3 regions of the Bacillus sp. GW823-FHT06B01 genome follow, and region 3 is predicted to be linked to each of the others. Evidence: a T-box and tRNA genes for the amino acid it is inferred to sense, from the RefSeq annotation. Region 3 holds a T-box; the other regions hold tRNA genes.
What was found. The T-box of region 3 lies ahead of ileS (isoleucine--tRNA ligase). A T-box ahead of a tRNA ligase gene usually reads a tRNA of that ligase, here a tRNA-Ile.

Region 1: it encodes a tRNA-Ile, which carries the amino acid that the T-box ahead of ileS (isoleucine--tRNA ligase) is inferred to sense. The anticodon was not compared.
Region 2: it encodes a tRNA-Ile, which carries the amino acid that the T-box ahead of ileS (isoleucine--tRNA ligase) is inferred to sense. The anticodon was not compared.

Annotation. Positions count from the first base shown of each region.
Region 1 covers NZ_JBXAHR010000005.1:149,744-155,880, forward strand. Annotated here, with positions in the region: gene AC1Q8N_RS22265 (DUF7507 domain-containing protein) at 1-1,440, shown strand, start outside; gene AC1Q8N_RS22270 (hypothetical protein) at 1,471-1,659, opposite strand; partial or broken gene AC1Q8N_RS22275 (M4 family metallopeptidase) at 2,089-2,268, shown strand; tRNA gene AC1Q8N_RS22280 (tRNA-Ile) at 2,297-2,370, shown strand; gene AC1Q8N_RS22285 (ImmA/IrrE family metallo-endopeptidase) at 2,446-2,874, opposite strand; gene AC1Q8N_RS22290 (helix-turn-helix domain-containing protein) at 2,897-3,325, opposite strand; gene AC1Q8N_RS22295 (helix-turn-helix transcriptional regulator) at 3,462-3,698, shown strand; gene AC1Q8N_RS22300 (DnaD domain-containing protein) at 3,785-4,681, shown strand; gene AC1Q8N_RS22305 (hypothetical protein) at 4,786-5,172, shown strand; gene AC1Q8N_RS22310 (lysozyme family protein) at 5,410-6,137, shown strand, end outside.
Region 2 covers NZ_JBXAHR010000002.1:573,630-579,766, reverse strand. Annotated here, with positions in the region: gene AC1Q8N_RS10020 (peptidoglycan D,D-transpeptidase FtsI family protein) at 1-1,396, opposite strand, end outside; gene AC1Q8N_RS10015 (MFS transporter) at 1,506-2,783, opposite strand; gene sodA (superoxide dismutase [Mn]) at 2,899-3,510, opposite strand; tRNA gene AC1Q8N_RS10005 (tRNA-Ile) at 3,732-3,805, opposite strand; gene AC1Q8N_RS10000 (DUF1189 domain-containing protein) at 4,048-4,806, shown strand; gene AC1Q8N_RS09995 (hypothetical protein) at 4,881-5,246, shown strand; gene ispG (flavodoxin-dependent (E)-4-hydroxy-3-methylbut-2-enyl-diphosphate synthase) at 5,411-6,137, shown strand, end outside.
Region 3 covers NZ_JBXAHR010000001.1:1,052,745-1,058,881, forward strand. Annotated here, with positions in the region: gene ileS (isoleucine--tRNA ligase) at 1-2,570, opposite strand, end outside; T-box leader at 2,625-2,864, opposite strand; gene AC1Q8N_RS05470 (tetratricopeptide repeat protein) at 2,964-6,137, opposite strand, start outside.

The DNA.
Region 1 (6,137 bases), on a different contig from region 3:
ACATTTGAAGTAAATGTAATCGCAATTCCGCCTTCTAGTAGCATTATGAATACAGCGAGAGTAGCTGGTGATTTCGAATTGATTCCAGGAGAACCACCGTTTACAATTACGAACTCAAGTAATACGACAGTCACACCAGTAAATCGAGGTAGTTTAGATATGCTGAAAGAAGTAGATCATCCGATTGTTGGAGTGGGAGAAACGGTAACGTATACTGTTCGTATATTAAATACTGGTACGGCTGATGCGATGAATGTTCAATTTATAGACGTGTTATCTCAGGAAGCTGAGTTTGTTCCAAATAGTGTAACGATAAATGGAGTTCCGCAACCAGGGTTAAATCCACAGGCTGGATTTACGATACCAGACATCCCAGTGGGTGAGACGGCACTTGTAACATATGAAGCTACGATTACAAGTTTTCCAGATGGTGGTACAGTAGTGAACCTTGCTGGGGCGTTAGCAGAATATATTTTAGTACCAGGAGAACCGCCAGTTACAGTGATGGATACGAGCAATACAGTTATTGTAACGGTAAATACTGCAATCTTATTTGTTGCAAAAGGAGCGGATTTTGAAGTAGCGATGGTAGGAGATGTTGTCACTTACGGAATTGCTGTTATAAATGATAGTACAGTTCCTGTGACGAATATTGTTTTAACAGATATCATTGATCCGAATACGTTATTTATAAATGGCTCGGTAACGGTAAATGATGTACCTTTTCCATTTGCCAACCCGAATACAGGTATTCCGTTAGGTGATTTTCAGCCAAATGATGCAGCAATTATTAATTTCCAAGTTGTAATAACAGGAGGGCAAATAAATAACTTAGTTACAAATACAGCTACGGCGAGTGGGCTTGCAATTGTGAATCCAAATGAACCGCCTGTAGTAGTTGAAGGCGATAGCAATACAGTTGTTATCCCGTTTATTCCTCAAAATGTCTCAACGACTGTTGTAAAAGTGGCAGACCATCAAACAGCAACAATAGGAGATGTTATTACGTTTACGACAGTTATTACAAATACGGGAGATACAGCGATACAAAATATTCGTTTTCAAGATATGTTAGATAGTAGTGTTCAATTTGTCCTTGGAAGTGTAACGGTTGATAATACGCCAGTGCCAAATGTAAACCCAATATCAGGATTTCTTATAGGAAGTTTAAATCCAGGTGAAGCACGCACAGTCTCGTTCCAAGTAGTAGTTCAGAGCGCGCCAAGTGGTTCAGGAAATTATATAAATCAAGCGAGTATTCGCTTCGAACATCAAGTAGGTACAGTGTTACCGCCTGTTACACAAATAATAGAAAGTAATATTGTGGTCATACCGTTCGTCCCGACGATCGAACAAATTTGTGAAACAAACTTTAATTGCTTAGAGAAAATTCCATTTCAATGTTCTCCGTGTAATCATTTGCACGAACATAAGAAATAAAAACAAAAAGAGCATTTTGTGAAGTGCCCCCTAAAAGTTAGACACGGTTATTTCATTAGGCAGCTTGATAAAAGTGAGTCCGGTATGTACCGGGCTCATTTTTAATTTTTTAATAAAGGAACCTAAATCATAACCTGTTTTTATTATAGCTATAGCTGAAATCACAATTAATGGATATTTAATATATGGATTGTTGAGGAGTTCCATTATGTTTTTCATGTTGTAAACCTCCTTGGTATTATTTATATCATTATATTTACAATATATAATATAATGATTAGCAGTCAATATAATGTAAAGAAAGATACTTAATTGAAGGAGAACTAAACAAAATAATAGATAAAAAAACCTTTATTTTTATCATTTCTTCTACAAGTAATTAAGAGTCAGTATAGCATATAGAAACAGATCTTAGGAAAGAGGCTATTAGGCAATTGAAATAAGCCTCTACTTTTACCGTATTTAGTTTAAGAATTAGTTTGTCCAATTCTTTTGAAACATAACTATAATAATTTAATTTCAATATCATAAGCAACTCAATTATTATATAGAAATACAAATTCAATGACTTGAGTTCAATGTTTTGTTACGCTATAAATAGCTTGATTTGTTTTTAACTTAAACATATTAAGAGTACTTAATAATTTTGATGAAGGTGTACTTACAAGCATTTCAGGAGATAGTGCTCAAGATTTACAGCAACAGGGAGACTTAAATCAGTCTAGTACTCTATCAAAAGAGGATGCAAAGAACCAGATTTTTAATCTATACGGGAACGATCTTAAATTTGTTGAGGAACCTGAGATCAAAGAAGTAGTATATGTGAATACGTCCTATAAAGTAAAATTTATGCTCTGGATCTTTAGCTCAGCTGGTTAGAGCAAACGGCTCATAACCGTTCGGTCGTAGGTTCGAGTCCTACAAGGTCCACTTATAAAAACAAGGAGAAAGCACTCAAATGGGGGCTTTCTCCTTGTTTTTAATAAATAAAATGTCTTTTTTCCTTTAGCAAGGTTTATAAAATTCTAAGAGTTCAACTGGAATATTATTTTTGTATGCTATACATGCTTTTGTATCACCAGGCTGAATGGTCTTTTGGTCAATTAACAAAAGCGCAGCAAACGTATTTGCTTCTATCTCTAATTTGTCAACGGAAAAGAATGTATTCTTACGCAGAAAAGGTGTATTTGCATGAGTATGTAGGACTGCATGTCCTAATTCATGAGCACAAACAGTTCTCTGCATAGATGGAGATAAATTAGTATTAATAACAATGAAACGATTTCTTTTTTCATATTTATAAAAACCATTTATTTCTTCATGTAAATCCCATGTTAGTACATGTATTTTTAAGTAATCTGCAAGCTCATAGGGGTTTGTCGTGTTGTATTTGTTGCTAAGTTGTTGGACTAGATCTCTAATGACGAATTTCAATGTATTCCCTCCTAAGCTCGCATCAGTTATCGTCTGGTTTACGATATTTCTTAGGCACGTATTTTTTATTGATTACTTTCGTTTGTTTTACAATATACTCCATTGCATCTAATAGTGATTCTACAGCTTCTTGACTCATAGGTTCACCAGAGAACATTAAGCCATCTTCTCCTTGAAGGTCTTTTTTTATTTCTTCCATTCTTTTTGCTATGTCTTTCTCATCTTTTGGCGTTAATTGCTTCTTAGTTTCGTCCGTAACAGCTCGTCCTAGTAAATAGTCAGCTGAAACTGAAAAACAATCCGCTAATTTAGTTAGAACATCATGTGGAGGGAATCTTTCTTCTGATTCGTAGTAGCCTATCATTCTTTGGGATACTCCAATTTTTTCAGCCAATTGTTTTTGTGTTAAATTTTCTTTTTTTCGTAAGGATTTTATTCTAACTCCTATCACATTGTTCACCTCTCTAATTAAACTAATTGTTCTCTTTGGATTTATTTTAGCACAAAAAGTTCCTTTTTGCATTGACAATGAACAATTAGTTCTTTAATCTATATTTAGAACTAATTGTTCTTACGGAGGTGGATTAATTGGTAACAAAATGTATGAACCGGAAAAGAAGTTATATAAAGAACTTGCTGGTTATTGTGGGGTTACGGAACGATATATTCGAATGATTGATCAAAAAGAAAGAACTCCATCAATGGGAACAGCTAAGAAGATTGCTAAGTATTTTGATATGAGTATAGATGCTCTTTTTTTTAGTAATAAATCGAACTTAAAGTTCTTTTTAATATTGTGTTGGTTTGAAAGGAATAAAAAGTAGGTTTCATCATGGGGAAGTTATTGATAGTGAGTACAGAATCTCGAATGTAGGTATTTGATCTTAACAATAGTGAAGAGGTAGATAGTATGGGGATTTTTAGAGTTAAAAAGGATAATAATTATTCCGTTATTAATAATACGGGTTTAAAAGATAAAAGGCTTTCTTGGAAGGCGAAGGGGATATTAGCATACATACTTACACTTCCAGATGATTGGGTGTTTTATAGGGAAGAATTATCGCAGCACGCCAAAGATGGTATTAATAGCTTAAGAGCTGGAATGCAAGAATTAAAAGAGTACGGATATATTAAGAGATTTCCTATTAAAGATGTAAAAAACAAAATTGTTAGGTGGGAGACTATTATTTACGAAATCCCATTGGAGGATTTTCCACCAGTGGAAAACCCACCTGTTGATAATCCTGTTGCTGGGAATCTACTGGTGGAAAATCGCAAGCTACTAAATACTGATTTAAAAAGTACTAAAAAACTAAACACTGATACACAAAATAAGGATCATCATCATGATAATAAGGAAAAATCACTCCCACAAAGATTGATAAATGAAGATTTCAAAATAAGTTATAAATTTTTGCTGAAGAATGGAATATTGTTAAGTGAAATAGCTATTGCAGAGCTGGGTGAATTTTGCGAAGCATTAGGTAGTGAACTAATTTTGGAAGCAGTAAAGAGATCAATTGATGAGAATATACCAAAGTGGAGGTATGTACGTGGAATTCTTAAAAATTGGGAAAGTCAAAAAGTAAAAACAATTAATGATGTAGTTGTGTTAGATGCACAGTTTGATCTTTGTAAGAATAAGAAGCAATCTAGGTCAGGGTATACCAAACGAAAAGAACTGGTACCAGAATGGCTACGTGAAAAAGAAGAAGTTCCAGAAGAGCAGCCTATACAAAATAATGAGTTAACTATTGAAGAAGAGCGTGAGAGATTAAAAGCTTTACTAAGAAAATATAAATCATAATTAATATTCGTGAATTCGATTAAAAGGATAATAAAGGTTACTTTACCTTTGGTGATATTAATAAGAAACAGAATTTAATTAAAGAAAAGTAGGGGGATTATTAGATGCTTGACTGGATGAAAGATTATCAGAAACTGGAAGAAGAAATTACGTATATAGAATTTAACTTAGACAAATCAAAAGCAGAGTTAAAGCGCTGGACTAGTGGTGACTTGCAACATGTACGATTAACTACTGAATCAGAAGGTGCTAAGGTAGAAGGTCGTGTTGAAGCTATTGAATATGAATTAGGACATAAGATGAATGAAATGTTCGATTTAAAGATTTTAATTAATAAGTTTACTGGATTAGATCATCAAATACTTAAAATGAAGTATGTTGATGGAATGACTTTAGAACAAATAGCGTTTGACTTGCATTATAGTACAGGCTATATCCGACGAAAACATGCTGAAATAAGAAAGATTGTCAAGTTTTTAGAGGGGGTTTAATGTTACCTTTTTGTAGGCTACATGCAGTGTACAGAAAGTATTGAAAAAGTGATTTATAGTAGTAATATAAGATTTCGACGAAAGAGCAACTATTTTATGGTTGCTCTTTTTGTTGTGAAAGAAGGTGAGCAACATGAAGTAATCTTATAGATTAATGGGTATTTGACTGAGAGTCATATTTAGTAAAGCAGTAGTTTTTTAGTCAAAAATAATAGGAAAATAAGGAGATGTTTAGTAATGAGTATATTAGCTGCTTCAGTTACGACAAAGAATCTGCCACAACAAGTGTTACGTTGGCAATCAATGGTAGAAAGTGAATGTTCTGCACAAGGAGTACCTGAGTTAATTCCTTACGTACTTGGAATCATTATGGTGGAAAGTGACGGGAATTCTGAAAAAACACCTGATATTATGCAATCAAGTGAATCACAAGGGTGGCCAATGAATACAATTAAAAATCCTAAAGATTCAATTTATTATGGAGTAAAGCATCTAAAAGGAGCTTTTGATGATGCGAAAAAAAATGGTATTACAGATTTAAGTGCCATTGTTCAATCATATAATTTTGGACGAGCTTACCTTCGCTGGTTAGCTTCAAACAAGAAACAACATTCATTACCGGTGGCGGATCTGTATTCTAAAACGGTTGTTGCACCATCTCTTGGAAATAGCACTGGCGCAATGATTCGATATAGTCATCCTATTGCTGTGGCATACAATGGTGGCTACCGATATAAAAACGGAGGGAATTTCTTCTACGCTGAAATTGTTAAGCAATATGTTGATTTTGATGGGGGAACTAATCCTTCTGAAAATAAAGAACCATCAGAGTGGGCGAGAAGTGCATGGAAGTGGGGATTAGAAAAAGGAATTGTAGATGGGAATTCACATCCACATGGAACGGTAGTAGAAGAAATCTTGGTACACATGTTACAACGTGTATACAACAACAAAGTATTTTTAGG
Region 2 (6,137 bases), on a different contig from region 3:
TACCGCCTCGTACATAGGGAACACCAGCAATATTCATCGCTGTTTTAAACATATAAACGTTTGAAGACATTTTTAACGCTGTAAGGTCATCAATATATCCCATCGTCTTCCAAGACGATTTTTTTAGCGGTCCTTTTAATACAATTGGTTCATCAAGTTGAACCGAACCTGGTTGAATAGCGCCTGTTTGATATCCAGTAAGTATTGTAGCGCCTTTTACAGTCGATCCCATCGGATAAGAACTTGTCATCGTTCCTAATGCGAAATCTTGTACTTTCGTTTCACCATTTTCATTCACTAACTGTTTCCCTGCCATAGATAAAACTTCACCATTTTTCGGATTCATCATTACAACGAATGCACGATCTAAAAGTGGTTGCCCACCTTTATATTTCAATAAACTTTTAGTGATAATTTCTTCTACACGCTTTTGTAATTCCATATCAATTGTTAAATTCAGATCATTACCACTTTGCCCTTTTGATACATTAATCGTTTCTAAAATATTACCATTTTTATCTGTAATATTTTTCACTTCCGCTTTCGTACCATGTAGGCTATCTTCATATTGCTGTTCAAGATAACTTTTTCCTACTCGTTCATTTCGATTATAATCACGAACAAGATAGTAATCTAGTCTTTCTCTCGGTAAACCTTCATCAGACGTTGACACCCCACCAAGTACACTTCGGAATAAATCACCATCATATGCATATTTTCGTTCCCAATCGACACTCGTATCTACTCCTGGCAATTCCGCTAATTTTTCACTAATAATCGCATATTCTTTTTCTGTGGCATCCTTCTTAATGACTTGTGGTGTCATTGCATATCCGCCGTCCATTTTGCTTTTAATTGCTAGTATTTCTAAATCTTTTGCAGATAATTGATTCACTTCTTCTTCCGTCACGCGACCTCGTTGACGCTCGTCTAATTCTTTATCGTCAATTTTTTTATCTTTAAACTCTTGACGATCTTTATTCGTAATTTTTTCTTTCGCTTCCTCTTTATGAATAGCAAGCCAATAATCTTTTTTATCACGATCTGTTAATTTATCTGTCGGTACTTCAATCAAATCTGCTAGCTTTTTCGCTGTTTCTAAGCGAGCCTCTGCAGTTGATCCTTTCATTTTTGTAAATGTAATCGTACGTACAGCTGCATTATCTACTACAGCTCGCCCATAACGGTCAAATATTTTCCCACGTGGTACAGGATTACTTATCGTCGAGTTCTCTTTCCTCTCCACTTCATTCTTATATTCCTCACCGCGAACAATTTGTACATATCCTAGCCTTACAATAACCGCGGAGAACATTAAAAACACGCAGAAAAACAGCACGTTTAACCGAAAAGGAACGTGAGTCTTTTTCTTTTGTTGTTTCTGCTTCTTGCTCATACAAACCTCCTCTACCAACAGCTATGTAATGTGAAAGGGACACCTTCATACAGGTGTCCTCACTGCTGTCTTACATCTTTTTCTATTCTAGCATAAAACAACCGAGAAGTTAACCTTCTGGTTCTGTTTGATTCTGCGCATTTGCTTGCGTTACAACACTTGTTTTACTTGCATTTCCCTCATCATATTTGACATTTTTAACTGCAAAATAAATAAGAAAATGTCCTGCACCTAAAATACATAATAAGTAAGGTAAACTTTTTTCGGGCGGAAAGAATAGTACAGCGCATAAAAAACTTAAAATCGAGCAAATTCTTCCTGCATTTAACCATAATTCTCGGACAACTACATACTCTACACGCCACTCTCTCGCATTTTTCGCTCTGCCAATTACATCGTATGTCATGGACCCGTACGGAACAAGCAAAATAGGGTATGCAACCGCAATACACGCTGCATAAATAAGTAATTTTGCGTATGTAACGTTGAATATAACTAAAAATACGACAGCATATAAAATAATGCCTCCAAGTAAAATTGCTTTTTTCCGCCACTCTTTCTTTAACATACGAGTGACTAAGTAGTAACATACAAATGATACAGCAGAATTTACTAAGCTATATTTTCCTAAGGCGAGTTCACTATCCGTCGCTAAATACACGTACACGGAAATCACAAAAATAAACGTTCCCTCTCTCAACCCTTGGAAAAAATGAGCACGTGTAATTCTTCCCCAATTTTTATCAATCTGCCGCTCTTTCAATACTTGTACAATTTCATACCGTCCTTCACATTCTCTCTTAGATACAAAAAAGCTTAAAATAACAGCAATTGCAAATAACACTAACGAAAGAAAGAATATGACCGTATAGCCACTCCATTTTTCCATACGTGAAATTGTGTATCCAGCTGCTATCGGTCCAATCATGCCAGAGAAGGATGTAAGAAGTCCAAGAAACCCATTAAAGAAATCTCTTGTTTCTGGTTCTGTAATCTCAAATGTTAATAAGTTAAACGCGAGCCAGTAAAAACCATATCCGACTCCTAAAAGAGCCCCCATTAATAAAATATAGTGAGAAGCGCTTTTTCCCGCTACTAAAACAACGATAAAAAAAATAGCTAACGTGCCTACGCCTATTCGTAACAAGATTGAGCGATCAATACGCTTCGCTAATTTCCCACCTATAAGAAATGTGAGAGGCTGCAATACAACGCTGGCCAAATTATACAAGCCAAGATTCACATAATTTTGTGTTTGTTTCCATAAATAAATGTTAACAAACGTATTCGATAAAGAAATTGCGAGCGTGTATAAACCTCCAATAAGGAGCAACAACACTAAATCCCGATTCACTTCAACGTCACCAATTATATGTTTCCACTTCATACACAACTCTCCTTTACTTCATGTTCTAGTCTTCCAAAGACAAGCCCAATTATGTAAAAGGAAAGCATAGAAAAAGCTAGGAGCATTCTCCTAGCTTTTTCTATCGTTATTACAATTATTTTGCTTCTTGGTAACGTTTTTCAGCAGCGTTCCAATCTACAACGTTCCAGAATGCACCGATGTAGTCAGGACGACGGTTTTGATAATTTAGGTAGTAAGCATGTTCCCAAACATCTAAACCTACAACTGGAGTTTTACCTTCAGTTAGAGGAGAATCTTGGTTTGGCGTGCTTGTTACTTCTAACTCACCATTGTTTACTACTAACCAAGCCCAACCAGAACCGAAACGAGTTGCGCCAGCTTTTGCGAATTCTTCTTTGAATGCATCGAAGCTACCGAATTTCGCTTCAATTGCAGTTGCAAGTTCGCCTACTGGTTGTCCGCCGCCGTTTGGAGATAAGATTGTCCAGAAGAATGTATGGTTAGCATGTCCGCCACCATTGTTACGTACTGCTGTACGGATTGCTTCTGGTACTTCGTTTAAGTTTGCAACTAATTCTTCTACGCTTTTGTCAGCTAATTCTGCATGACCTTCTAAAGCAGCGTTTAAGTTTGTAATGTAAGTGTTATGATGTTTTGTATGATGGATGTTCATTGTTTCTTTGTCAAAGTGAGGCTCTAAAGCATCATACGCATAAGGTAAATTTGGTAATTCGTGTTTTGCCATTGTTATATTCCTCCCAGTTTATGTATTGCCACTTAAGTGACATACAACTTCATTCTACCCTAATTGCCATAGGGTGCAAACAAATAAATCACATTGTCTTGCTATCATTAACGTAGCAAAAATCCCACTTCTTTTCAATTAAAATGCTCATATATTCCGTAAAAAAAGCTCCCTTCTACAAGGAAGCTTCCCACTGACATAATAAACATGCGAAATGGATATGGACCCTGTAGGACTCGAACCTACGACCGGACGGTTATGAGCCGTCTGCTCTAACCAGCTGAGCTAAGGGTCCACAATTATGTATGTAACAACATATCAAATAAAGGAATTCCTATCGGATATATCCTTTAAGAAATGTAAGATAAATTTACCATATGACAAAGAAAAGTGTCAATTGTATTTTTCTCATATAAAAGAAGAAAATTAATAAAAAGAAATTTAGTTATCTCCACTATATGTAAATATAATATATCTTGAGATTCTCTAGATTCCTACGTTACAATGATTTTATACATACATAAAGGAAGTGAATCTATGTCCATATTTACCCAATTAGCAAAAAGCGTATATTCGCCTAAAGATATGGCGCTATTCCGTTTTCAAAAAATCGGAAAAACCATTTTGTATATTATGCTACTTTGTCTAATCACTACTATTCCAAGAACATTCTTTTACGGCAGCTTTATCCAAGATAGTGTCAGCATGGTAAATCAAGCAATTGAAAAAGATTTACCTGATTTTAAAATCGAAAACGGTGAACTAAAAGCAGATATTGAACAACCTATTCTAAAGGAAGAGGGAGATGCTCTTTTCGTATTTGACCCCAATACAACAGATATAGAAACATATCAAAACAAAACTGGTTTATTTATTTTAAAAGATAAAGTAGTTTCTATAGGAAATGGTCAAACACAAACATACTCCTATAATGATTTATTAGGGACATCTCTTGAGAAGAAAGATTTGCAAGATTTCATTTCTGTATTCGATAGTATTTATCCAATTTTACTAGCCGTTATTGGAGTGTTAGTGTACCTATTCCAATTGTTTATTACTTTCTTAGGAATTACTTTACTTGCGTTTATAGGTTCTGCTATGAGTGGTCAACGTAAATTATCTTATAAGCAAATATGGACGTTAACTGCATACAGCTACACAATCCCAACAATCTTCTTTATGATTATGGATCTATTCAAAATTGTTGTACCTGGTTCAACATTCATTTATATCGCAGTTGTTTTAATTGTTCTTTACTTAACGATTAAAGAAGTTCCAAAACCGAAAGAAAAATAAGAACGAAAAAAAAATGCCTAAATAGGCATTTTTTTTTTGGACAAGCATATATTCCTAGCAAAGGAGTGAAGAATATGAAAAGATTAGGTATATTCTTATTCGTGCTTGTTCTTGGTTATATATTTTATTACGATATAAAAATCGGCACTTTACCGATGTTAAGTTCATATAAAAAAACAACCGCTGCCCAAACGATAAAGCAAAAAAATACAGATACAAAACAAAAGAAAGAGAACAAAGCAGAAAAAGAAACAGATGTAACTTATAAAACAATCGAAGTCAAAACAGGTGAGACAGTTCTTTCTATTACCGAACAAATTAATAAGAAAAAAATCCCTTCCATTGAAAAGGTAATTGATGACTTTAAACAACTAAACAAAAGTACATCTGCTACAAAAATACAAATTGGAAAGTCTTATAAATTCCCGTTATATCAATGAGCAATCACTTAATCCTTGTCAATTACATAAAGGCGCTGATACAATAGTAAAAGTGAAACCGAGCACTTCGGTTTCTATAGCCCTGTATCACGTATACTTTCATTGATATGAGGGACTAAATAAGAAACTTCTTTTATAAGGAGAGCGATCTATTCGTGAATGAAATGACTCATCGTACAAAAACACGTCCAGTTAAAGTCGGTAATTTAACAATTGGCGGTAATAATGAATTAATTATACAAAGTATGACAACAACAAAAACACATGATGTTGAAGCAACAGTTGCTGAAATTAAACGTTTAGAAGAAGCTGGCTGTCAAGTCGTCCGTGTTGCTGTTCCAGACGAACGCGCAGCAAATGCTATTGCTGATATTAAAAAACAAATCAACATTCCACTTGTTGCTGATATTCATTTTGATTATCGTCTTGCTTTAAAAGCAATTGAAGGTGGCATTGATAAAGTACGTATCAATCCAGGTAACATTGGTCGTCGCCATAAAGTAGAAGCTGTTGTAAATGCAGCAAAAGAACGCGGTATTCCAATCCGTATCGGTGTAAACGCAGGTTCATTAGAACGTCACATTTTAGAAAAGTACGGATACCCAACTGCAGATGGTATGGTCGAGAGCGCCCTACATCACATTAAAATTTTAGAGGACTTAGATTTCCACGATATTATCGTGTCTATGAAAGCCTCTGATGTTAACTTAGCAATTGAAGCATACGAAAAAGCTGCTCGTGCTTTTGATTACCCATTACATTTAGGTATTACAGAATCCGGAACATTATTTGCCGGAACTGTAAAAAGTGCCGCTGGTCTTGGCGCAATCTTAAATAAAGGCATCGGAAATACACTACGTATTTCATTAAGTGCTGACCCAGTTGAAGAAG
Region 3 (6,137 bases):
TATTTCGTTTCATCGAGTTCAACATGAAACGCTTTGACATTTAGCTCATCCATGACGATATCACGATAAGATTCCCAATCCATATCATTTTCATTATGCGCTAGTAATACAAGTTCCGCTAACGGCTGTTTTACTTTTAAAGAATGTTGATTACGGTTACTTCTTCCTAGTTCAACAACTTGTAAAACAGCATCCATTTCCGCTTCTAGTTTCGGCTGAAGTAGTGATTCATTTACAACTGGATAATCCTCTAAATGAACGCTACTTCCAGTTAAATTCAAATGAATATCCTCAGCGACAAACGGTGTAAATGGTGCAATTAACTTACTAATTGTCACAAGTACTTCATGTAGTGTCTCATAAGCAGCTGCTTTTTCAGCATTCATACCAGATTCCCAGAAACGATTACGTGATCGTCTTACGTACCAGTTACTTACTTCATCTACAAGCGCCGCGATTTCACGAGCTGCATTCGTAAATTGATAATCATCAAGTGCTATTCTCACTTTTTTCGTTGTGCTATGCAATCTTGATAATACCCATTCATCCAATTTCGTCCGCTTTACATCATACGTTTCTTTCGGATTATACCCATCTAAATTTGCATATAAAACGTAGAAGCTATACACATTGACTAATGTATCTACAAACTTAGATTTTGCTTCCAGTACTGTTTTTTCAGAAAAACGTTTCGCATTCCACGGTGCACTGTCAACGAGTAGCGCCCATCTTAAAGCATCTGCACCAAACTGATTTACTAAATCAACTGGATCTAGTGCATTCCCCTTACTTTTAGACATTTTCTGTCCTTCTTCGTCTAATACATGTCCTAGTGATAACACTCGTTTATAAGGCACTTTTCCTGTATATAGTGCTGATACTGCTAATAAACTATAAAACCATCCACGTGTTTGATCAATGCCTTCTGCAATAACATCCGCTGGGAACTGTTCTTCAAATAACTCTTTATTTTCAAATGGATAATGATATTGCGCAAATGGCATAGAACCACTATCAAACCAAACATCAATTACTTCTGGTGTACGATTCATTGTACTTCCGCATTTTTCACAGCAAACTTGCACTTCATCTACATATGGCTTATGCAATTCCAAATCTTCCGGTGTTTCTTTTGTACTATGCTTTCTTAAATCAGCAATGCTTTTCGGTGCGAATTGATGATCGCAACTTTCACATTCCCATACGTTTAATGGTGTTCCCCAATATCTATTTCGGCTAATATTCCAGTCCACCATATTTTCTAAAAACTTACCAAAGCGTCCATGTTTCATATGGTCTGGATACCAAGTAACAGAATCGTTATTTTGCAAAAATGTATCTTTAATTGCAGTTGTTCGGATTAACCAACTCTCTCCTGCATAATAAAGAAGTGGTGAATCACAACGCCAGCAATGTGGGTAGCTATGTTCATACTTTTCTTTATGATATAGTAAGCCTTCCTTTGCTAAATGACGAACAATATCCACGTCACAATCTTTTACAAATTTCCCTTTCAAAAATGGTACTGCTTCTGTATACTCACCTTTCTCATCTACAACATGCAAGAATGACAATCCTTCACTTTGAACGACTCTATAATCGTCCTCCCCATATGCTGGAGCGATATGAACGAGTCCTGTACCACTATCTGCCGTGACAAAATCTGCTGCGATAACGTGATAGCCATTTGTAACTTCTTTCATTGGAAATGGCGGCATATAAGATGTGTTTACTAATTCTTCACCTTTATGAACGGATAATACTTCATAGTCTTCTTTTAATACATCTTGTACACGTTCTTTCGCAATAATGTATACATGACCTTCTTGTTTCGCTTTCACGTATTCCATATTTGGATGTACAGCGAGCGCAACATTTGCTGGAAGTGTCCAAGGTGTCGTTGTCCACCCTAGGAAATATTCATTTTCACTATCTTTTACTTGAAACTTAACTGTTGCACTTAAGTCTTTTACTGTTTTATACCCTTGTGCAACCTCATGTGAACTTAGTGAAGTTTGACAACTTGGGCAGTATGGTGAGACTCTATGCCCTTTGTACAATAATCCTTTTTCATGAATCGTCCCTAAAATATGCCATACACTTTCGATATATGGATTCTCTAGCGTAACGTATGGATCATCCATATCTACCCAATAACCGATGCTTTCAGTGAATTCACGCCACTGCTTCTCATATGTGAATACACTCTCTTTACACTTCTGAATAAATGGCTCAATTCCATACTCTTCAATTTCATGTTTACCAGAAATACCGAGTTGCTTCTCAACACCTAATTCTACAGGTAAACCGTGTGTATCCCATCCCGCTTTTCGTAGCACTTTATAACCAGCCATCGTTTTATATCTCGCTACTACATCTTTAATTGTCCGTCCAAGTGCATGTCCGACGTGTGGTAAACCGTTCGCCGTTGGTGGTCCTTCATAAAATACGAAAGACTGTGCGCCTTCTCGATTCTGAATTGATTGCTCGAAAATACTTTGCTCGTTCCACTGCTTACGAATACGTGTTTCCCTCCCTACAGCTGACTCTTTTACATCTACTTTCTTCATCTACAATCACTCCTTTTGAATATTTTAAAACACACAAAAAACCCGTCCCTATGAAGTAGGGACGGGTTTAACCGCGTTACCACCCTAATTCTATTAGCTCTTCGCTAATAGCACTTAGCAACGTACTATCATACGTGTTCTTTGTAACGGTAGACATCCGTCCGGGCTTACTTATTTTCAGCCTCGGCTCCTCGGAGATGATTTTCAAATAACGTCTGCACACCGGCTTTCAGCTATACACCGGCTCTCTGGGGAACAATTCATTATTTTACTCGTTCTCGTCTTCAGATTTGTATACTTTATTAAAAGCTATTTTATGCCATTGGGCAATAAATTGTCAACCAATTCGAAACATACATTTAATTATACCCTTTTTTCACAATTCCTATACAATTATTTCTTAAATTCTTGTATTCCGGCTAAATCTTCATCTTCTTCAATAAGCTCAGCAAAGAATCCTGATTCATCCTCACGAAGAACAATTTCAAGCTCTTGCTTCGCCTCTTCAATTCTATTTAACTGTGCTAAATAACAAGCGCGATCGTATCTTGCTAACAAATCACTCGCATCTATTGTTAATACATCATTTGTTATTTTTTCTGCCTTTAGTGTTTGTCCGGCACCATGATACGAAGATGCTAAAGAAAGAAGAATTGCTGCTTCATTTGGATGATGTATAGACGCATTTTCCAATACATGAATTGCCTCTTCAAACCTTTCTTGACTTTGATACATTTCTCCTAAAGCAAGAAACGCTCTACTTACAAACGGTGTTTGCTCCGTTAATTGTAAGGTAATCTTTTCTGCTTTTCTTTCTTCTCCTATTTTAAAGAATACTTGTGCTTGTAAAAGAAGCGTATCATAATCATCTGGTAACTCTCGAACCATTTGCTTCGTTAATTCTGAAGCATCCCGTAACATATCTTCTTCCTCACACGCCATGAAAAGATTTACAAGTTGCTTCGCTATATCGTAATCCCATTTATTTTCTAACGATGTTTGCAATACATCTATCGCCTCTTTATACATCGCCACATTCTCGTAAAATAGTGAAAATCGCTGCGCTGCCATATTATTTTTTTGATTTAACTTTAATGAGATTTCATATAAATCAATAATTGTAGTAATAATCGAAATTTCTTTCGCACGGTTTTTCATGCGATAAAAAGCTCTTGTAATTATGGATTTCTTCGGCTGTTCATTTTGTTGACGTTCAATCCATCTTTCCGTCACCGCAGATGCAGCATACATAAATGCCATACTTCTTTCTGCCTTCTTCACCTTTAATGTATGAAGAAAATCTCGTATATTAGACAATTTCTTATGTTGTTCTATCGCTTTTACATACACATCAAATATTCGTTCATTATTTGCATCTTTTTGTATAACTTTCATTGCAATTTCAATTGCTTTTGCATTTCTTTTTTTCACTAACACTTTGGCATAATGATATAGAACTTCTATATGCTCACTATCTAATTGAAGTGCCTCTTCAATCTGTGCTTGTTCTTTATCTATTTCATCCATCGCTCCATACACATATGCAATCGCATCTAATCGCCATATTTCAGGTGCTTCGTCCGCTAATTGTTCTAGTTCTGTCAGTAACTCTTCCTGAAGACTCATTTCTACTGAAAGCTGTGCCAAATATTCCATATTAATATGCATCGGCTCTTCTTTCATAGCCTGAACCATATGACTTTGTTCTTTAGAACGATTTTCTTCTTTTTCATATATTTCTGCAAGCTGTAAATGCACACCTACGAAATTCTCATCAAGCTCTAAACATGTTTCATACGCTTGTTTTGCTTCCGGCAATTGTCCTAATGCCATAAGTATTTCACCAATTCGGTAATACGGTAATGCCGTTTCCTTTTGTTCTATCGCCTTATTATACCTTTTCATCGCTTGGCCGTACTGCCCAATAGATTCATATAAAATACCTGTATAACAACCGTATTCGCTTATTTCATTTCTTTCTTTGTGTAACGTTCTTAAGAATGCTATACCTCTTTGTACAAATACCGTTCCTTTAATTCGATTCACATATTCATCTAACGCACTTGCCACATTATATTCACTCTGCTTTATACCACTCTCTAACTTAGACAAAGCTACTTTAAACCCTTCTTCATTTCCACCAAGTTCAACCTCAGCATCCCATAGAACCATTCCCGCATTCATAAGAAAATCTTGGCTCTTTTCAATTTGTTTTTCAATACCGAGAATATATTGTTTCGCTTCCTTGTATTGTTCTTTCGCCATATAAACTTGCGTAAGTCCAAAGTGAGAATAAACATCATCATGATTTTCTTCTAAAGCACGATTATACAATGTTTCTGCTTCTTCCAGACTATCATTTTGAAAATGATAGTCACCGAGTTTTACGTATAGAGGTGCCTTATCGTCACAATTCTCAATACCTTTTAATAAAATTTCTTTCGTACTTTCCTCATCCTTCAAATCAGACTCGTATATTTCCGAAAGTTTCGTATAGATGTAAGGTGCATTACTATCCAAATAAATCGCTACTTTAAGCCCTTTTATCGCTAAATGTAATTTCCCTAAATGATGCGCACATCTCGCGCGCTCATACCATACATGTGCCTCATTTTTATTCTCTCTTAATAAGTCATTAAAAATTTCATACGCTTCTTCATATCTTTCTAAATCTATTAATATTAATCCGTGATTCGTTAAAGTGAATCTTTCTGGACTACGTTCTAAAGCAACTTGAGAAAACTGCAACGCCTTTTCAGATTGATCGATATACATGTATGATAGAGCGAGAAAACTCCAAGCAATCGGCTGATCTGCGTCTAATTGTAATGATGTACGAAAACTTGAAATCGCTTCTATATAACTTTCCTGTTCAAAAGCATATCTTCCGTTTATTAAATGATATAAAGCACGATTATTTTTCTTCTCAACACTTGTCAGCATTTGCCCGGCTTTTTCTAATTCTTGAAGGCGAATAAAGCACTGCGCACCATGCAATTTAACAAAATCTGAGTTCGGAAACTTCTCCATTAACTTTTCAATACAACATATAATAAACTCATTATCTACTTCAACATCTAAATGCTTAACTGTATATAACCACGTATTCGGATTATCACTCGACTCTTTTAAAAATTGTACTAAGTTATAAATCCCCTCTTTATCATGTTCATCTAAATGATCCGTAAGAGAAAAAATAGATTTAAAATAATAATTTTCTTCTTCATTAAAAAATGCTAATTGCTCCTTCTTTTCTTTCGGAACAAACGTAATCGCTAAACAACCTGTGTAACGATATTTTTCTTGTAACTTACTATATTCCACAATAACTGGTTCTATAAAGTTCGGATCTTGAACATAAAAAGCTTGTAACGTATCATCATATCCAGATAGCACTTGTACATGTGAAGCATGCTCAATATCTATACTTAATAAAACAGGAATCCCTTCATCCAGCAGTCTCTTATAATTTTCCTCATTCCCTTTAAAATAACGATATTCATAACCTAATTCTTCTAAATAAGAAACAGTATCTGAAAACTTTGAGCCTGTCATATCAAAAATAAA